DNA from 4 places in the Vibrio sp. 704 genome. Region 1 is predicted to be linked to each of the others. Evidence: predicted binding sites of a transcription regulator. Region 1 holds the regulator's gene; each other region holds the start of a gene.
The links. Region 1 encodes PurR, which represses purine synthesis genes. Its sites were predicted from a motif close to TNANGNAAACGTTTNCNTNA; they were not measured.

Region 1 (3,678 bases):
AGCCGCTAGTAGGATGAGACCTAATATCAGTTTCTTATTCATAATTTTGATTCCAATTTGGGATATATGTAATAAGACAGTAGGAAAACCGAAAAAATTTCACAAAAAAACCGCAGATTAGACTGCGGTTTTACAAGATAGTTTTTAGGCCGACTTTTATTGGAGGCCGTTCATCAACTCATCTCGGCGAGCTTGAGGTACCACACTCCAATGAGTGCCGTTGATAGCACCTTCTAGTGCCCATAGCAACTCAATGTTGACGGTTGCAGAGTGCGTATCTCTTATCGCTTTATAGGCGTTAAGCGCACCTTCCTCTTCAAGCTTCTCTACGGATTCGATGCCGGCTTTTTTTAGCATGCGCTCGGTAGCCAGTCGTAAGTTAGGCAAATCTTTCAAACGGTTAGGCTTTGTACTTGCTTGCTGTTCTTTCTCAAGCTTTGCCTTTTTCAATGATTGATTCGCTACTTCGATTAAGCGTTCGCTTGATTCCCATAAATCGCTGGAAATAGCGTAGTACTTTGTAACGACTGGAAAGCCACGTTTTTTATAAACGTAAGGCTTTAGCCCTTGTTTCTCGAAGTCAGATGAAGTTTTTTGGTCTGCTCTGATATGAAGCTGATTGTTTACCACTAGTGCAAACATTGTTTCATCAGCGAATAGTCCGAAGCCACCAAACATTGAGCGCGACTTGATATTACCAAGTGCCTCAAATAGCTTCATAGAGTCTTTGAGTATCGGTTTATCCATGTTTTGTTATCTCGGTGTAATTAATATTACGCCACCAAAAGTCAGGTCCGAGAGAGTAGCAAACATGCGTAAAAACAATGTCATTACAGAGTAAAGTCATTGCTTACACACTTGCCATCGGTAACCCCGCTACCTTCCATATCGTAATATGGTTCAGGCCGGAGGCTTTGCGTCCCACTCTTTCGAATGGTTTGCCCTGTGCGTGACACAATGAGCATACTTCTTATATTGAATTAACATCACGGTTTAGCGTTAAAAGTGTGATTTCGGTTCAATAAAAATGATAGGTTGAATGCTCTATTTTGCATATGGAAAGGTGCAAATTGGCCTTTGAAAAGGAGTTCTTAATATATATTACATTTATATAAAACAGGGAGTTAACGTTAGTCAATTGTTATTAGAGTGGTGTGAAGTATTAGAGAATGCTTAATTTTTCCAAAAAAATAAGCGCCCCTGTAGAGCGCTTATTTAACACGGTTAAATACAGTGAAATTTAGTTCATTTTTTTCACAGTATTTCGAATTACAAGCTCAGGTTGCATTTCGAAAATTCGTTTTTCGTGTTCTTTATCTTTGATACGCTCAAGTAGAATTTCGAATGCATTTTTACCAACACGACGTTTAGGTTGGTGGATAGTCGTTAGCGGTGGAGAGAAGTATTCTGCAAGCTCGATGTTGTCGTAGCCGATCACTGAAATATCTTCAGGAATTTTGATCCCGTTTTGTTGCAAGCGGCTCATTAGGCCGAGAGCCATTGTGTCGTTAAAACAGAATACCGCCGTCGGGCGCTTGTCCATTGCGGTAATTTTATCTGCAACTAATACGGCCGTATCACATTCAAAGTTACCTTCAAGGATCCAGTCTTCATTTACAGCTAGGTTCGCTTCGCTCATTGCGCGACGGAAACCTGCAATGCGCTCTTGGCAAGCAAGCTTTTCAAAATGACCGCTTAGACAAGCGATATCCGTATGACCATTGTCAATCAGATGTTTGGTTGCAATGTAGCCACCTTCTTCTGAGTTATCCATGATCTTGTCTGCTTGTGAGCTCTCTGGGCCCCAATCCATGACCACTTTAGGAATGTCCGCATGACGGTCAAGCATCTCTTTTAGTTCTTCGGTTAAGTCAGAACACATCACTAGGATGCCATCAACGCGCTTTTCAGCCAGCATACGAATGTAATCGCGTTGTTTTTCGTAAATCCCGCCTGTGTTACATAAAATCAGAGTATAGCCTTGGCGGTAACAGTAGCTCTCAACGCCATCAATCACTTCTGAGAAAAATAGGTTAGTTGATTGAGTTACTAACATGCCAATCGTACGAGTTGAGTTGCATTTTAGGCTGCGTGCAACGGCACTTGGCGCGTAATTCAGCTCGTCAACGGCTTTCATTACTTTTTCTTGCGTTGCTTCTGCAACGAAACGCGTTTTATTGATAACGTGCGAAACTGTCGTAGTGGAAACGCCGGCTAAGCGAGCAACGTCTTTTATCGTGGCCATAAATGGTGTCCTGTATCGAGCTACTGAAATATGTCGTATTGGATGTACCTGATGCTCTAATGGTTTCACACCTAGCAATATAAAATTGGCGCTAAGTGTCTCGGCAGCGGTTGATCCAAGTGCGACAAAAGGGTACGTAGCAGCATCGGTCGATGAATTTTATCTTTTTTCTATCTGATGAGAAATTGCCATCAACCTGTTAAGAAAACACAAAAACCGCTATATTTCAGCGGTTTACATATAAATCATATTTAATCGTTTGCGCTCACATTTTAGCCCTATGTGGACTGACTAGCAATGTTTTCAGCAAGAGATTTGTGTATTTGAAGTCACATTTTGACTGCTAAATAACCAAGCGTCTTTGCGCTAAGTTAAGGCAAACGAATATTATACCCAAGTTACTTACAATTGGTCACTTTCAGGCATACAGGAAGCCCGATAGGCAGGCTCCCTAAAAATAGGCGGCAATTATTCACCAAGAAGGTAGGCGCTGTCTAGTTTACAAAATGCAACTAATAGTTTCGCGACACTCGAGTAAAATCCAAATTCGTCGAATTTTTTACATTTGTCTGAAAACTGAGGTAACCAAGACATCAATTGTTGCTGGATAAAGTCGTTTTGTTTAACGAAGGCTTCTTCCATGTGTTTTTCTTGTTCAAGCTCGTTTGAGCGGATAATCATGTTCCCGAGAAAGTCGAGCTCAACGGCTAAGTGATCCGCAGGTTCCTTTAGGTTTTCGTCTACTTGAACGCCAAATTCAGCCATCAACTTTTCCATTTCCTCAGCTGGCTTGTCATTCAGTAAACCTGATTCACCAATGTACATGGATGCGTAAGGAAGAGCGCCGTATTTTTCTGTCTTCAAAAACAGTTCACAAAAGTCAGCTGCAAGCTCTAGTTGTGCATCTTCACGATCTTGTAACCGATTCAATGCATCAACTAGGCTATCAACAGCTGGTTTCAGCGACTCATTTTCACCTAAACCTGCGAGAAAACTGCGAATTTCAACACTGTGATAGGCTTCCAATTCTTTCTCTGTTAGTTCTTTTGCGAACAAGCTCGAAAACCACCAGTAAATTTCAGCGCGTTTTTCATTAAAAGCTTTCACTTCTTGCATTTTGGGCTCCTGAATGATGCTTCAAGTCATGCATCACAAAGTCAATTAGGGATATCCCCTAAGTGTAATCAATTAAAATGAATAGCAGTAACTATAATTGTTGTGTTTTATGGTCAAAAATGACCGTTTATTAATAGCAATGGGCAAGCTTGTTTTGAATCAATAAAAACGCTAAATCTTGCGTTTTAATGTATCTATGACTAGAAATGTTACTAGTTATGAATAGAATACGTCTTGGATAATAAGAAGACAGAAAAGTGGTGTAAATGAGCTATCACGTATTAGTCGTAGAAGATGATGTTGTAACTCGTAGTAAG
Region 2 (3,678 bases), on a different contig from region 1:
TTTTGGTGCTTTGGTGCTTGTGCCGCTCCTAACTGGCCTTGATCCAAACGTAGCCCTCTTTGGTGCCGGTGTCGGTACCCTCCTCTTCCAATTAATGACTAAACGTTCTGTTCCCATCTTCCTTGCCTCTTCTTTTGCGTTTATTGCTCCTATTATGTTCGGTATCCAAACTTGGGGTATCGGTGCAACGATGGGCGGCTTGATGGCAGCTGGCTTAGTTTATGTGGCTCTAGGGGCGATGATCAAAGTGCGTGGTGTTGGATTTATCCATAAAATTCTCCCGCCCGTTGTCGTTGGCCCTGTGATCATGGTTATCGGCCTTGGCCTTGCCCCAACAGCAGTGAACATGGCGGTAGGTAAAACTGGTGATGGAGCTGCACAGCTAGTTAATGGTGATGCTGCGATCATTATCTCGGCGGTCTCACTGCTCACAACCATTGTACTCAGCGTTTTTGCAAAAGGCTTTTTGAAGCTCGTTCCTATTGTTGGTGGTATTCTTGCTGGTTACTCTGTTTCTCTATTCTACGGTGTGGTTGATTTCACTCCCGTAGAACAAGCGGCTTGGCTAGCCATGCCAAACTTCACCGCGCCAGAGTTCAATATCAACGCAATTTTGTTCATGATTCCTGTCGCTATCGCACCTGCGGTTGAGCACGTAGGTGACATGCTTGCTATCTCAAACGTTACAGGTAAAAACTACCTGAAAAAACCAGGCCTTCACCGCACAATCGCAGGTGACGGGGTGGCAACTATCGCAGCTTCGATGGTGGGTGCTCCACCAAACACCACTTACAGTGAAGTAACAGGAGCGGTAATGCTAACCAAAGCATTTAACCCTGTGATCATGACTTGGGCAGCAATCACCGCAATCGTACTTGCATTGGTAGGTAAGCTAGGTGCGGTTCTTCAAACGATTCCAGTACCTGTCATGGGCGGTATCATGATTCTGCTGTTCGGCTCTATCGCAACGGTAGGCCTCAACACACTGATCAAGAATAACGTTGATTTACATAAGTCTCGTAATCTAGTGATTGTTGCCGTAACCCTTGTGTTTGGCATTGGTGGTATGGCCTTCGGTATTGGTGAGTTCAGTCTACAAGGTGTGAGTCTATGCGGTATCGTGGCAATTATTCTTAACCTTGTGCTACCAAACGATTTAGGTGAAAACCACGTTGTAGATAACGCACAAATGGAAGAAGAAAGCGCGAAATAGTTCGTTTGCGCCGCTTTATTAGTTGGCGTGTCTTACTCTTCTCCTCTTGTAGATACAAAAAAGGCTTGGTTTTCACCAAGCCTTTTTCTGTTCAGTCATAGTAATACATCAAAGAATTACTTAGTACCGAAGATCTTATCACCTGCATCGCCTAGACCCGGAACGATGTAGCCTTTGTCATTAAGCTTCTCATCGATTGCCGCAGTGTATAGCTCAACATCTGGGTGTGCTTTTTCTAGCGCTTCAATACCTTCTGGTGCAGCAACAAGTACCAGCACTTTGATTTGGTTACAACCTTTCTCTTTTAGGAGATCGATCGTAGCAATCATAGAACCACCTGTTGCAAGCATTGGGTCAACAACAAGCGCAATACGCTCCTCGATGTTTGAAGCAAGCTTGTTGAAGTAAGGAACTGGCTCAAGCGTTTCTTCATCACGGTAAATACCCACAACACTGATACGTGCGCTTGGCATGTGCTCAAGAACTCCATCCATCATGCCTAGACCTGCACGTAGGATTGGCACTACGGTTACTTTTTTACCTTTAATCTGGTCTACTTCTACCGGACCGTTCCAACCATCAATGGTCACTTTTTCTGTTTCAAAGTCTGACGTTGCTTCGTAAGTAAGTAGGCTACCGACCTCAGTCGCTAACTCACGAAAACGTTTTGTGCTGATGTCACCTTCTCTCATTAGACCAATTTTATGTTTTACTAGAGGGTGCTTTACTTCAACAACTTTCATGTCCATCTCCGGCTATAGTTGGCAATATTTAAACAAACCTTCAGATTATACATGATTTTCACAGGGATATCAGGATAAATCACTAAAGAAAAAAACAGACGCAAACGTTTGCTATCTATGTTTAAGCACTGTTAGAATAGCGCCGTTTTCATATCCAACTTAATACCGAGGACTTCCCTGTGAGTGGTAACAACTCTTCTCTTAGCTATAAAGACGCTGGTGTAGATATTGATGCAGGCAACGCGCTTGTGGATCGTATTAAGGGTGCGGTAAAACGTACTCGTCGCCCTGAAGTTATGGGTGGTATCGGTGGTTTTGGCGCGCTATGCGAATTGCCAACTAAATACAAACAACCTGTACTGGTTTCTGGTACTGATGGCGTTGGCACAAAACTTCGCCTAGCACTGGATATGAACAAGCACGACACGATTGGCATCGACCTAGTGGCAATGTGTGTAAATGATCTTATCGTGCAAGGCGCAGAGCCACTGTTTTTCCTAGATTACTACGCAACAGGCAAACTAGACGTTGATACCGCAGCGGATGTTGTTTCAGGTATCGCAGAAGGGTGTGTTCAAGCAGGTTGTGCCCTAATTGGTGGCGAAACTGCGGAGATGCCTGGCATGTATGAAGGCGAAGACTACGACGTAGCTGGTTTCTGTGTTGGCGTAGTAGAAAAAGAAGACGTGATTGACGGCACGAAAGTCGCTGCTGGTGATGCACTTATCGCTGTTGGTTCAAGCGGCCCACACTCAAACGGTTACTCCCTTATCCGTAAGATCCTAGAAGTATCTGGTGCAGATAAGAGCGAAGAGCTAGCAGGCCGCACTATTGGTGAGCACCTACTAGAACCAACAAAAATTTACATCAAGTCAGCACTTAAGATGATTGAGAAACACGACATCCATGCGATTTCTCATATCACTGGTGGTGGTTTCTGGGAAAACATCCCACGCGTACTGCCTGAAGGCACGAAAGCAGTTATCGATGGTAACAGTTGGGAATGGCCAGTTATCTTCAAGTGGCTACAAGAGAAAGGCAACGTCGACACACACGAAATGTACCGCACATTCAACTGTGGTGTAGGTCTAATCGTCGCACTACCGAAAGACCAGGCAGATGCAGCAGTTGCTCTTCTTAAAGAAGAAGGCGAAAACGCGTGGGTGATTGGTCAAATCGCACAAGCAGACGCGAACGAAGAGCAAGTTGAAATCCAATAATTTGCAAATCGAGCTCAAAAGATAAGAAGAATGAGGACACTAGATGACTAGGTCCTCATTTTGCTATCTAGAACACTAAAAACCATTCTATTAGTAGGTAGTTTAGAAGCTACATAACTCCAACCTACAATACCAAGGCGCTCTCGACATCATGAAAAACCATACCCTAAAAAACATTGTGGTCCTCATCTCGGGTAACGGAAGTAACCTGCAAGCTATCTTGGAAGCTTGCGAAGACAGCATGCCAAACGCACGAGTGGCAGCCGTGTTCTCTAACAAAGCAGATGCTTTTGGTTTAGAACGTGCAAAAAAGTTTGATGTGGACGGTCACTTTGTCGACCCTAAAGCATTCAGCTCGCGTGAAAGCTTTGATGCAGAGCTAATGAGTCAAATAGATGAATACCAACCAGACGTGATTATTCTTGCTGGTTACATGCGCATTCTGAGCAGCGCATTTGTTTCTCATTACATGGGTAAGATGATCAATATCCACCCTTCTCTT
Region 3 (3,678 bases), on a different contig from region 1:
AAGCATCATCATCCCCCTAACACCCGTTGGCGATTTTGCTGTTGGTTTCCAATGTGACTCTTGATAAGCCAATGCTGCAATTAAGCGCCAGTCGAACTCTTCGCTGTATTTTTGGAATAAAGGTGCCCATTTAGGCAATTTGTCATCCAGAGCTCGAATGAATGCGCGAGTATCAACGTAGTCAAATGCTTCAATATGACCAATGTACTTTTCTTCGAGGGTGGACAGTTCTCCTGATTGTTTGATGTTACCGAAAAACTCTATCAGCATCGCATACAAACTTTCGTCTTCAGAGCGTCGAGTAAACCAAGATACTGGTTGATCTTCTGTAAGTTCAAACGCGAGCGCAAGATCGGGGTAAAGGCGTTGAGCAAGGGAAAGTTCCACCGAATCAGTCACAGTAAAACGTAACTCACCCGTCGATACGTATTTGAGTAAGTCTCTCGTGTCAGCATCACCAACAATTTCAAACTGAAGTTCTGGATACTGCTTCTTTAACGCTGTTAGGGTCGGAACATATTGCGATTGTTCAACGATCTTTAATGTTTGAGCGCCTGCATTTGTATCTTCGTCGGACTCGTCGTCTTTCGAGGCTTGGTATTCAATGAGTTGTTCGATATCACGTGGTCGAAGTTGCCCTTTTTTATATACCACTTGTTGGCTTACATAATAATAGGCAGGGCCTGGTCTAAATCGTTTGACTGCTTGTGACGTTTGATTTAAACCCGTAGCGATGATATCGATATCTCCTTTCTTAAGAGCAGGAAAAAGCTCAGCCTGGCGAAAGGCTGGTTTAATCTCGAGTTTGACGCCGAGCTGCTCCGCAAACTGACGCGCCAATTCGTAATCCAACCCTGCGGGACCATCGGGACCTATGTAGTAGGAAAGCTGATTGTTTAGCGTGCCAACACGAAGCACACCACGTTCTTGAATTTTTTCAAATTCACTTTTGGGCTCCGACTCAATCTGGCAAGCAGAGAGTAAAAGAACAGAAACTAAAATTAGAGCACTGCGCTTGAGCCGGTTGAAGTGACTTATTTGCATTAATAGGTACATCTTGGAAAATTTCTATTTGCCTTTATATCAAAGCGAGCTCATGGGGCAAAGTGAATCACACACTTATAACGTGACATTGTGTGTTTTATCGACATTTTAGTTGTAATTCAAATTTGACAAAAAAAATGACGCAAACGGTTGCTTTTGGTGTTACATCACAAAAACAATTACTATATAATGCGCTCGCAATGACGAGGTGGAATCGGCATAGGTTCGACAGGGCTTATTTTAAGTGTCTGAATTTATTCCAATATCACCTTAATCAATTGCATAAGAGACCTAAGCACATGAGAATTTTGCGTGGCTCCCCAGCTCTTTCTGAGTTTCGTGTTAATAAACTACTGGAACTTTGTCGTGAACAAGATCTGCCTGTAACTGGCATTTATGCCGAGTTTATGCACTTTGCCGATCTAAAGTCAGACCTTGATGACCAAGAGTTAGAAAAACTTGAAAAGTTACTAACTTACGGCCCAACCATCGAAGAGCATGAGCCTGAAGGTCTTCTACTTCTTGTCACGCCTCGTCCTGGCACTATCTCGCCTTGGTCTTCTAAATCTACCGATATCGCTGTTAACTGTGGTCTGGATAAAGTGAAACGTCTAGAGCGTGGTACGGCTTATTATGTCGAATCTTCAGTTGTTCTATCAGAAGCTCAAGCTGACGCTGTTAAAGCGTTAATTCACGACCGTATGATGGAAACAGTATTCACAGAATTTGAAGCCGCATCAGCATTATTTACTGTTGCAGAGCCTAAGCCTGTCGCACATGTTGATATCTTAGCTGGCGGTCGTCTTGCGCTTGAAGAGGCAAACGTTTCCCTTGGCTTGGCACTCGCAGAAGATGAAATTGATTACTTGGTAGAGAACTTTACTAAGCTTGGGCGTAACCCAAACGACATTGAATTGATGATGTTTGCTCAGGCGAACTCAGAGCATTGTCGCCACAAAATTTTTAACGCAGATTGGACTATCGACGGGGTAGATCAACCTAAGTCTTTGTTCAAAATGATCAAAAACACTTTTGAAACGACACCTGACTATGTGCTGTCTGCATACAAAGACAACGCAGCCGTTATGACAGGTTCTAAAGCGGGGCGTTTTTTCCCTGACCCTAAATCTCGTCAATACACGTACCACCATGAAGATACGCACATCTTGATGAAGGTAGAAACGCACAACCACCCAACGGCAATCTCTCCGTGGCCGGGCGCATCGACTGGCTCAGGCGGTGAAATTCGTGACGAAGGCGCGACGGGTATCGGCGGTAAGCCAAAAGCGGGTCTGGTTGGTTTTACAACCTCTAACTTACGTATTCCTGGTTTTGAACAGCCATGGGAAACCGACTTCGGCAAGCCGGGTCGTATTGTGAATGCGTTAGACATCATGCTTGAAGGTCCTCTTGGCGGCGCGGCATTCAACAACGAATTTGGTCGTCCAAATCTATTGGGTTACTTCCGTACTTACGAAGAAAAAGTCACTTCTCATGCGGGTGAAGAAATTCGTGGTTACCACAAACCAATCATGATTGCTGGTGGTATGGGTAACATCCGCGATGAACACGTACAGAAGAAAGAGATCCCTGTAGGTGCGAGCCTAATCGTACTTGGTGGTCCGGCAATGAACATCGGTCTTGGTGGTGGTGCGGCATCTTCCATGGCATCTGGTCAGTCAGCAGAAGATCTGGACTTCGCTTCGGTACAGCGTGAAAACCCAGAGATGGAACGTCGCTGTCAGGAAGTGATCGACCGTTGTTGGCAGTTAGGCGACGATAACCCAATCGCATTTATCCACGATGTGGGTGCAGGCGGTATCTCTAACGCATTGCCTGAACTTGTCGACGACGGTGAGCGTGGCGGTAAGTTCCAATTACGCGATGTACCAAACGATGAGCCGGGCATGAGCCCACTGGAAATCTGGTGTAACGAATCACAGGAACGTTACGTTCTAGCGGTAGCGCCAGAAAACATGGAAGCATTCGACGCCATCTGTAAGCGTGAACGCGCACCGTATGCAGTGGTGGGTGTGGCGACAGAAGAGCGTCATCTAACGCTAGAAGATTCTCACTTCGACAATACGCCAATCGATATGCCAATGGATATCCTGCTTGGTAAGCCACCGAAGATGCACCGTGACGCAACCACACTAAAAGTGGAAAGCCCTGCCATTGTTCGTGATGGTATTGAGCTTAATGAAGCGGTGGATCGCGTACTTCGTCTTCCTGCTGTTGCAGAAAAAACATTCCTAATTACTATCGGTGACCGAACAGTAACGGGTCTGGTTGCTCGTGATCAAATGGTTGGTCCTTGGCAGGTACCAGTAGCAAACTGCGCAGTAACAGCGGCAAGCTACGACACTTACCATGGCGAAGCAATGTCGATGGGTGAGCGCACGCCAGTGGCATTACTAGACTTTGGAGCATCGGCTCGCCTAGCCGTTGGTGAGTCACTAACGAACATTGCGGCAACAGACATCGGTGATATTAAACACATTAAACTGTCTGCGAACTGGATGTCTCCAGCGGGTCACCCAGGTGAAGATGCGGGTCTTTACGAAGCAGTGAAAGCGGTTGGTGAAGAATTGTGTCCTGCGTTAGGTTTGACTATCCCAGTAGGTAAAGACTCCA
Region 4 (3,678 bases), on a different contig from region 1:
CAATCCAGACCAAACAATCATGATACGTTTGCAGTGGAATACCCCGCTCTTGATTAGACCGAAATCGTTGCATTTCCATAATCCATTGGTTGACCACCAGCGGCTCAATCCAAGAGTTATACAATCGAAAACAATCCCAAAGGCTTTCATCCAACACAAACAGCCCATAACCTTCGAGGAACTCGCTATCCACAACAATTGAACGTTTTGGCTTCTTAGCTGAACGAATCATTTCAAAGTAAGGGTTTGATTTATCACCTTGATAGGTAAAAGTGACGGGACCATCTTTTATGGTTTTTAAGCTGTCTTTTATCGCTTTATCAAGCGCCACTGCATCTTCACCAAAAAATGTCGTGCCTATAGCAAGATCATCAGGACTTAAATGGGAAAGTCTGCCCCAGCCATCGGGCTTTATAAAACCTAGCCCTTTAGACGAGTTCGAGCTTTGCTGGATGTTCTCTTTATCGATTAAACGCTTAAATTGACGAATCCAATATAAGCCAACTAATCCTAATGGGATTGCAACTTTACCTTCGCTGCGATCAACCACTGCACCAGAATGAGCGTCTGCAATACGTAGTAAAGTACGTAGTAGTGCGAGCTTATAGGTAGCCGATTTGGAATCATTGACGATAATGTGGCGAACCTTATTCAGATCACCGGAACCATCATCAGGCAAAGACATCACTACAGTTTGCCAAGATACACCCGTTCGCTTTAACTGATCGTCATCGAGAGATACGTTTCTCACCATTAAAGCGCTATTCTTTGCAAACTTTTCGAGCTCTTCAACCGATACGGGATAAGCTTTACGACCGTCAGAAAAGTCACCGTGACGAAGGCTAATCACCAATCGACCATTAGGCGCTAACAAATTTGCAAGTTTGCGAAATGCACGTTCACGGTGCGTAGGCGCAAGATGCATCCATACCGCACTGACAAGAATTAAATCGAAGCGAAAGCCAAGATTAATGGTTTTCTCAAGCTTAGGTAATGCATCTTCAAGCCAAGTAACGGAATCGCCACAGTAAGACTTACCAAGCCTTAGAAGTGCTTGAGCAGGCTCGATCGCAACAACTTCACACCCATGCTCAGCCATCCATTTCGCGTCTCGACCAGAGCCCGCGCCAACATCTAACACACGATCTCCAGCCTGGGGCCAGAAGACTCTCCAACTCGCGTGGACATCCTCAAACTGGATCGATGTGTATTGCTTCGCGAAAGAGTCGGCGTGTCGGTCATAAAAGTTAGAAGTGGCAGGCATAAAGGTTAACGAAAGGTAATTAATATGCGTCCATATTAATTGCTAGAAATTGCAATGGCTAGAATGCCATTCAAAAGTTGTAGATAGAGTGGCAATTACAGCCAAAAACCTAAAAACGACAAAGCCCCGACAACTCAAAGAGTTATCGAGGCTTTTGAATAAATGGCACGCCCTATTGGATTCGAACCAATGACCACATCCTTAGAAGGGACGTGCTCTATCCAGCTGAGCTAAGGGCGCGCTACAGGGACAGGATTATACGAGTTCAAACGGGTAAATCAACGGGTTTTCATAACATTCTGATCTGAATGCCTAAAAAAAGTCCATTAAAACGCTTAATGTTCAAAAACACCACAAAGCAAACGTTTGCGTATGGATGTTAATAAGAAATTCTGCGACAATGCGCCGCAGATAATCTGCCTTCTTAATTTATAAGGAAAGTCATGACTGCTCAAAATATAGACGGAACTCTCATTTCCCAAACTGTTCGATCCGAAGTGGCTGCACGTGTTAAAGCACGTGTTGAAGCTGGGCTACGTGCTCCTGGTTTAGCAGTGGTTCTAGTTGGTGAAGATCCTGCTTCTCAGGTTTATGTCGGTAGCAAACGCCGCGCATGTGAAGAAGTTGGGTTTGTTTCTAAGTCTTTTGACCTTCCTGCGTCTAGCTCAGAAGAAGAGTTACTAGCTCTGATTGATGAATTAAACAACGATGATGAAATTGACGGCATTCTAGTGCAATTACCCCTTCCTGCGGGCATAGACACAACACATGTTTTAGAGCGCATTCACCCAGAGAAGGACGTGGATGGCTTCCATCCTTACAACGTTGGTCGTCTTGCGCAGCGTATTCCAAAGCTTCGCTCTTGCACGCCAAAGGGCATCATTACCCTACTCGACCGTTACAACATTGAGCTACGTGGTAAACATGCGGTTGTGGTTGGTGCATCAAACATTGTTGGTCGTCCAATGACACTTGAGCTGCTGCTTGCGGGCTGCACAACAACAACATGTCACCGTTTTACCAAAGACCTAGAGAGTCATGTGCGTCAAGCTGACGTTGTCGTGGTGGCGGTTGGTAAGCCTAACTTCATCCCTGGTGAGTGGATTAAAAAAGGCGCAGTGGTGGTCGATGTCGGTATTAACCGTCTTGATTCAGGCAAACTAGTTGGCGACGTGGAATACGACAAAGCACGTGAAAGTGCGAGCTTTATTACTCCTGTTCCTGGTGGCGTTGGCCCAATGACCGTCGCAAGTTTAATTGAGAACACGATGCTCGCTTGCGAACAGTTCCACACAGACAAATAACGTAAAACTTCAGATACGAAAAAGGCTCCGCAAGGAGCCTTTTTGCTAATTGTTGATATCTATTTCAATTACAGACTTAAAATCACGCCCGCAATAGAAGCGCTCATTAAGTTCGCCATGACACCAGCGATAATCGCACGGAAACCATGCTTAGAGACAAATGCACGCTTTTCTGGTACCAAAGAGCCCAACCCACCAATCAGCATCGCCATGCTTGAGATATTTGCAAAACCACACAAAGCAAACGTCACGATTGCTTGTGAGTGTTCACTAAGTTGAGACTTCACTTCTGCAAGCTGGATGAAAGCGACGAACTCATTCACCACAATCTTGTTACCAATCAGCGAGCCTGCTGTGGTTGCTTCTTGCCATGGTATACCCAACAACCAAGCGACTGGCGCAAACACAAAACCTAGGATGAGCTCAAAACTTAATGGTGTCCCAATCAGATCACCTATCCAGCCTAACATGCCGTTTAGCATTGCAATGACACTAATAAACGCCAGTAACGTACCACCGACCGATACAGCAATGCGTACACCCGCCATGGCACCATCGGCTAATGCTTCTACTACGTTGGTTGCACGTGGAATTTCAACTTGGCTAATGTCGATATCTGCTGCTTTATCCGTATCTTCTGGCATTAAAATTTTTGCCATCAACAAGCCGGCAGGTGCCGACATAAATGCAGCAGCAATAAGATAATTGAGGTCGACACCCAGTGATGCGTAACCAACCAACGTTCCGCCAGCAACTGACGCTAAACCACCTGTCATAACTGCAAAGAACTGCGAGTCAGTCATGTGTTTTAGGTAAGGCTTTACCATTAATGGTGCTTCAATGGTGCCAACAAAGATATTCGCCGTAGCAGACAAAGACTCAGCACGACCGATACCTAGCAGCTTTTGAATACCACCACCGATAAAGTTAATGATTTTTGGCATCACACCAATGTGATAAAGACCTGAGATAAGAGAGGAGAAGAAAACGATGATACCCAGAACATTGATCGCAAAGGTGAAGCCCCCTGTCGCCAAATTACCGAATAAAAACGCAATGCCCTCTTGACCATAGTTGATCAAATTCGACACAACACTGCTCACTGAATTC

Region 2: a site for PurR is predicted at 2,053-2,072, ahead of purM (phosphoribosylformylglycinamidine cyclo-ligase). Genes of this name have one in related genera too.
Region 3: a site for PurR is predicted at 1,183-1,202, ahead of purL (phosphoribosylformylglycinamidine synthase). Genes of this name have one in related genera too.
Region 4: a site for PurR is predicted at 1,619-1,638, ahead of folD (bifunctional methylenetetrahydrofolate dehydrogenase/methenyltetrahydrofolate cyclohydrolase FolD). Genes of this name have one in related genera too.

Annotation. Positions count from the first base shown of each region.
Region 1 covers NZ_JAWOUH010000003.1:94,859-98,536, forward strand. Annotated here, with positions in the region: gene R7R24_RS06460 (TVP38/TMEM64 family protein) at 1-42, opposite strand, end outside; gene R7R24_RS06465 (TfoX/Sxy family DNA transformation protein) at 157-747, opposite strand; cyclic di-GMP riboswitch class I at 864-953, opposite strand; gene purR (HTH-type transcriptional repressor PurR) at 1,241-2,245, opposite strand; gene torD (molecular chaperone TorD) at 2,714-3,361, opposite strand; gene torR (two-component system response regulator TorR) at 3,628-3,678, shown strand, end outside.
Region 2 covers NZ_JAWOUH010000019.1:64,875-68,552, reverse strand. Annotated here, with positions in the region: gene R7R24_RS19715 (uracil-xanthine permease family protein) at 1-1,213, shown strand, start outside; gene upp (uracil phosphoribosyltransferase) at 1,330-1,956, opposite strand; gene purM (phosphoribosylformylglycinamidine cyclo-ligase) at 2,136-3,176, shown strand; gene purN (phosphoribosylglycinamide formyltransferase) at 3,328-3,678, shown strand, end outside.
Region 3 covers NZ_JAWOUH010000012.1:75,749-79,426, reverse strand. Annotated here, with positions in the region: gene mltF (membrane-bound lytic murein transglycosylase MltF) at 1-1,044, opposite strand, end outside; gene purL (phosphoribosylformylglycinamidine synthase) at 1,344-3,678, shown strand, end outside.
Region 4 covers NZ_JAWOUH010000011.1:62,722-66,399, forward strand. Annotated here, with positions in the region: gene R7R24_RS15470 (class I SAM-dependent methyltransferase) at 1-1,264, opposite strand, end outside; tRNA gene R7R24_RS15475 (tRNA-Arg) at 1,428-1,504, opposite strand; gene folD (bifunctional methylenetetrahydrofolate dehydrogenase/methenyltetrahydrofolate cyclohydrolase FolD) at 1,708-2,568, shown strand; gene R7R24_RS15485 (NupC/NupG family nucleoside CNT transporter) at 2,637-3,678, opposite strand, start outside.